Regions from separate parts of the Priestia veravalensis genome, predicted to be linked through region 1. Evidence: predicted binding sites of a transcription regulator. Region 1 holds the regulator's gene; the other holds the start of a gene.
The links. Region 1 encodes NrdR, which represses ribonucleotide reductase genes. Its sites were predicted from a motif close to AACACNATATATNGTGTT; they were not measured.
Positions count from the first base shown of each region.

Region 2: AS180_RS07660 (vitamin B12-dependent ribonucleotide reductase) is a predicted target of NrdR. The motif match lies at 1,898-1,915, and genes of this name have one in related genera.

Region 1 is NZ_KQ758654.1:28,265-31,474, reverse strand. It holds gene AS180_RS12095 (replication initiation and membrane attachment family protein) at 1-1,310, opposite strand, end outside; gene nrdR (transcriptional regulator NrdR) at 1,374-1,835, opposite strand; gene AS180_RS12085 (hypothetical protein) at 2,075-2,458, opposite strand; gene speD (adenosylmethionine decarboxylase) at 2,632-3,012, opposite strand.
Region 2 is NZ_KQ758639.1:17,379-20,588, forward strand. It holds gene gcvPB (aminomethyl-transferring glycine dehydrogenase subunit GcvPB) at 1-272, shown strand, start outside; gene AS180_RS07650 (rhodanese-like domain-containing protein) at 313-687, opposite strand; gene AS180_RS07655 (lipoate--protein ligase family protein) at 912-1,745, shown strand; gene AS180_RS07660 (vitamin B12-dependent ribonucleotide reductase) at 2,021-3,210, shown strand, end outside.

The DNA of each region.
Region 1 (3,210 bases):
TCAGACTCTTCTTTCAACCAATCTGGCACCATCTCTTTACGAACCGTTCTTTGTTTCTTCGTCGCCGTTTGCTTAGATTCAGCCCAGTTTTGGTATTCTTTATGCTCATTTTTCGCAATGACCATCGCTTCTTCCACTGTTTTTACCTTTTTACGAGCCCAGTGTCCTGCAATTTTATCCACATATGCTTTTGATAACTTCATATCCGTTCTTAGCATGACATAATAAATGAGTACATTAGCAACACCTGGAGAAAGGTTTTGATGAAACATAACGTCTTCAACCATTTGTAAATCTGCTTTAGAAGGCGTTGCTCCACCGGACAAGTCCGTCAGTAGCTGTCTTGGAGACGTCACTTCTAACTGCTTAATTAACTTCTCTTCTTGAGAAGTTGGCTCTCTATGTTCCATAGTTCGCAATAACGGCGGCTGAATTTGTTCACTTAAGTTAGGTAGCGCTTCTCCATTTTCAAACTGATAATGGTTTCTAGCAGCTTTTCGAAGCAGCTCAATATCTACTTGATCATTTTCGTTCAACGCGTCCAAGACCACATTCTTCATTTGCAGAGCATCAATTTGATATAAAAATGCTAGCTTTTCAATTGCTAACCTCACCTTGGCTGTAATTGCTTTTTTCGAAATCATAGACTCAGTTAACCCTGTCAAAAATAAATCAAAGTCAAAGCCAGCATCCTTAATTGTTATACTAGCTCTTTGTGAATTATCCACATAGTCCAGATCTCCACTTGGTTTGAAGACATCTTGGTTCTCTCGTTGTAAACTTGACGTGAGCTCTGTCGTTTGTACTGACTTATACACATCATTAAATGAACGAGTAACGTCTTTAAACTCACTGTGGTCCACAGCTGGATCCATAAAATATCGTCTAATTTTTTGAAATACATTTTTACCTAATCGATTGTATAAGTAGACGTTTAAAACACCATCATCAAAAAACTGCTGTGGTGTTAATGGTGGAATTAACTCATAAATATAAACTCTTCCCCCGTCCTCTTCTTTCATATAGGTTTTTAATAAGCCAATACCTTCAAGCTTTAATCGCTCCTGATAAATGGATTTCAAGTTCATTTGCATAACGGCCATTAGGTGATGATGCGTTACTTCTGTTCCCCATAAGCGTCCTTGTTCTAGTTCACTCCATAACGTCATATATAAGCCATAGCACACGGTTCCAATTAACGGTTGATATAGAGTTGTTAACACTTTTCGATCATATTCTTGAATAACGCCGCTCGTTCTCACAACATAACGGTCAACTGGAATGATTTCTTTCCAATGTTGCTCATTCATCATCATTACCTACCCAATTCTAAAATAGCAAAAAAGAGCTAAAAAATCTCTTTAATAGCTCTTTTATAATTTTTCCTTCTTAATTAACTCCTTTAGTTCATCAATAAATACATTAATGTCTTTAAATTGACGATAAACAGAAGCAAAGCGTACATACGATACTTCATCGATAGCAGCTAGTCTTTCCATTACCATTTCCCCAACAACGTCTGACTGCACTTCCGATGCACCTTGACTGCGCAGTTCAGATTCAATATCATGTACAGTATCTTCTAATTGTTTTAAGCTAACTTGCCTTTTCTCACATGCCTTTATTAAACCGCGTAAAATTTTCTCTTTGCTAAACTCTTCACGCGCCCCATCTTTTTTCACTACAATTAAAGGTGGCTCTTCTACTTTTTCAAATGTTGTATAACGATAGTGACAACTTTCGCATTCACGCCGTCTGCGAATTGAACGACCTTCTTCAACAGGCCGTGAGTCTAACACTCTCGTTCCATTATACTGACAGGAAGGACATTTCATCTTCTCAACTCCAATAAATAACCTTTTATATTTGTATAAACTAAGCAGCTTGTACGAACTAACCACTTATGTACGTTAGAAATTCAAAATAAAAATTCACTTTCTTTTCATATTATAGAAAACAAAGCTTGAATACAAGTGAAGGAGAATGAATTCTGAAATTTTATTTCCTAAAACATTTGTTTTCCAATAGATAAAGGCGCTACACAGCTTTATTTGTTTAATACACTTTATTTCCCTTACTTAATAGCAATCAGATGTTGGTCAAAATATTTATAAAAAAAGATGATTAATTCTTTACTATAACCAAAATCGAATGGCATTACTTTTGATTCCGTTGTAACCGAAAAATCGATAGCGGTTTCAAAAGGTCGTAATGAAATAATCGTAATAACAACAAACGCCTTTCTCCCCTTTGACACGTTTAAGCTAATCTCTCCACGCTCTTCATAAGCGGCTAAAATTTCTACTCCATTCATATTCTTCAATAAATTTTGCACCTGAGTAAATGTTTGAGAGGCTGTTGATTTGTAGTAATGTGTTTGTAACTTTGGATTTTCGTGGTGGTCCCTAGTTTCAGAATGATTCGAAAAAACTGACTTTACTTTTTGAATAATCCCCATGTTGTGTAGACTCCTTTTTATCAAAATAATCGCTATAGCTACTAAAGATACCCTAGCTGCTTTCTTTATTATAATGGATAAACGGTATTTTTGTATCTAAAAAGGACTGTCTATAAATGGCGAGTCCAATTTATAGAGCAGTCCCTAATTGTTCTTAGCTTTGTTTTATACTATTAAAGTACACTTGCTTTCGTTTGCTTTACTTGTACAGGACCCATTCCACGCGGTACTTCAATTGTCTCACGTGTTTGAGCATTTAGTTCATCTGCAATATAGTCAGCAGCAATTGTTGGATCTAAGTCTCCACATGTGTATACATCGATGCTTGCATACCCATGCTCTGGAAAGCTGTGGATAGTTAAATGTGATTCTGAAATAATAACAACCCCACTTACGCCCTGAGGTGCAAATTTATGAAACGCAACCTCACGAACTTCCGCTCCAGTTTTTAGTGCTGCATCTACAAACGTTTTTTCAATATAATCCATATCATTCAACTTATCGAAATCACAACCCCATAATTCTGAGATAACGTGACGACCCATTGTTTCCATAATGATATTTCCCCCTTTAACAATTTTTAATCGTTAAATATGAAATTCTTTCGCCATATAGCATGTTAACTACCACGGGGGAAAGTTAGTCCAGAGAGGTCCTAACCCTTTAAGTAGATACATAACCGAAAGGTACACAAGAAGTTCACGAAACATAGTATACTTTGTTTAGACTCATTTTGCAACACGTGATTTTAT
Region 2 (3,210 bases), on a different contig from region 1:
TGGATATTGCGAAGCGACTGCTTGATTTTGGGTATCATCCACCGACAATTTACTTCCCTCTTATTGTCGAAGAGTGCATGATGATTGAACCAACTGAAACGGAATCAAAAGAGACGCTTGATGCGTTTATTGATGCAATGATTCAAATTGCAAAAGAAGTGGAAGAAAATCCGGAAATCGTTCAAGAAGCACCTCATACGACGGTTGTGAAGCGATTGGATGAAACGCTTGCAGCAAGAAAGCCTGTACTCCGCTATCAAAAAGAAAGTTAAAAAACAGCCCCTTCATCTAAGAAGGGGCTGTTTTTGTGGTTTATTTTTTTGTTTTAATTTTGCCGTTCCAAGCTTTGAATCCGCCTTTTAGGTCATGAATCTCTTTCACACCATGCTTGCGCAAGAGCTGAGCAGCACGACCAGTTCGCATGCCACTTTGGCAGTAAATATAAACGGGTTGATCAGTACGGAACTCCTTTATACGCATACGGAACTGTGAAAGAGGAATATTTCTTGCTCCTAAAATATGTCCGTTTTCAAATTCATTTGGTTCGCGAATATCAACTAGCTGTGCTTTACGATAACCGCTGCGGAATTCTTCTTCCGTTAACGTTTTCATAATGCGACGTTGGTAAAAAAACATTACGACAGAATAAATAATAATTGCCGCAAGTACAATGATTAGTGCCCACATGTTGTTTCTTCCTTTCTTCGACAAAATACATAGTCTTATTATATAAGTGAATGAAATTAGAAGTAAAGGGATTCTTCTTGAAGTCACGATAGTTTTTACGAAAGAAAAGTAAAAAATTACTGCTTCACTTTTCTTTTCCTTCTGCTTATCTTTTGGTAGACTAAAAAACGGATTAAGTTTATTACATATGTAAATGTCTACTATACTAGTTAGGGATGAGAAGAATGAAGCAAAAATGGAGATTCATTGATTCAAAAGAACGTTCGCCATATTACAATATGGCACTTGATGAAGCGCTTTTAGAGTGGCATAGCACTGGTCAAATACCACCAACGATTCGATTTTACGGCTGGAATCCTCCAACATTATCAATTGGTTACTTTCAAAAAGCTGAAAAAGAAATCAATTTTGAACAGGTAGATAAATTAGGATTAGGATTTGTGCGTCGACCAACAGGGGGACGAGGCGTTTTGCACGACGAGGAGCTTACTTACAGCGTCATTGTATCGGAAGACTATCCAAACATGCCTAAGACGGTGACAGAGGCGTATCGTGTCATTTCAGAAGGGTTATTAGAGGGATTTCGTTCGCTGGGTCTGGAAGCATATTTTGCAATCCCTCGCACAGAAGAAGAAAAAAATAGTTTGAAAAATCCACGTTCATCTGTTTGTTTTGATGCACCTTCATGGTATGAGCTTGTGGTAGAAGGGCGTAAAATTGCTGGAAGTGCACAAACGCGTCAAAAAGGTGTAATTTTACAGCACGGTTCTATTTTATTAGAGATTGACGAAGATAAATTATTTAGCGTATTTAATTATCCAAATGATCGTGTGAAAGAGCGAATGCAGCGTGCGTTTCGTTCAAAAGCTGTTGCAATCAATGCTATTGCAGGCCGTAAAATCCAAATGGAAGAAGCGAAGGAAGCATTTTATAAAGGCTTTGCTAGCGCTTTAGATATTGACTTAGAACCTTATGAATTAACAGAACAAGAAGAGCGTTACGTAGAAGAATTAGCACAAAAGAAATATGCTTCTGTTGAATGGAATTTTAGAAGATAACGATTGCTTAGGAGCACACTATTTAAGCTGTGCCCCTAAGTATTCTATCTAGCTGAAGAAAGTAATTGATGTAAAAGTCAAATACTTTTTTTAATGTAAAAAAAATATTTTTCTTGACATCTATCTATATGTAGGTGCTTGGGTTTTGGTTGAATACTACATGTTGAATTTGTCCAATCCGTGTGGTAAGTTATTGATAGTTGAAATTTTGCTTTTTTCCAAAATAAGGTAAATGATTGGTAAAATAGAGCACGATTGGTAAGGGAGTTGTCAGAATGACTGTTATAGTTAATCAAAAAGTAAATATGAATATTGAAAAGCTTAATCAAGATATTGAACGCTTTCCACAAGTACACCCAATTACACCAGATATGAAAATTACTCATAAAGGCGTATCTCGACTCGTAATGTTAGACCGTTATGCGTTTAAAGATACGGAAAAACTTACGTTATCAAAAGGAGACTTTGTTGTTTTAACCGTAAAGGAAGACCCTAAGTTTCCAGCTCGAGGACTTGGCTATGTGGAAAGCATTAATTTTGACCAAAAGATGGCAGTCGTAAAGGTTGAAGATGAGTTTCGTGGAGCGTTAGCACCTGAAGAAGCAGAAAGTGGACTTATTACTCGTTCATTAGACGTAATTGAAAAACCACTTGAAATCTTCTATGAGCAAATTGCAAAGCGTAACGCTACTGGGTTAGCTTCCGCTGAACAAACGGAAGAGAAGCGAAACGAATGGTTTGAAAAATTCTATCAAGAGCTTGTTCAAATGAACTTTGTACCAGCTGGACGCGTTCTGTACGGAGCGGGAGCTGAAACGGATGTTACATACTTTAACTGCTATGTAATGCCGTACGTAAAAGATTCTCGCGAAGGAATCTCCGAACACCGTAAGCAAGTCATGGAAATCATGAGCCGAGGCGGAGGAGTTGGAACAAACGGTTCAACCCTGCGTCCACGCAACACACTAGCGCGTGGTGTAAACGGTAAATCATCAGGATCTGTCTCTTGGTTAGATGATATTGCGAAACTTACGCACCTTGTTGAGCAAGGCGGTTCTCGTCGCGGTGCTCAAATGATTATGTTAGCGGATTGGCATCCAGATATTGTTGAGTTTATTATCTCTAAAATGCAAAATCCACGCATTTTACGATTCTTAATTGAAAATACAAATGATGAAATGATTAAAAAACATGCCCAAGATAAGCTGAAATTTACGCCGCTTACGGAATCTGAAAAGGACATGTACCAAGGAATTATCAATTATAAGCAAATTCCAGGTCTTGGTGGATTCAGCGAGAAAATTATTGCAGATGCTGAAGAAAAACTACAAACTGGTGGAACGTACAGCGTTCATAATTCTGAATTTTTAACAGGAGCAAACATTTCTGTTTGTTTAACAAAAGAGTTTATGGATGCAGTTGAAAACGACGGTGAATACGAGCTTCGCTTCCCGGATGTAGAAAG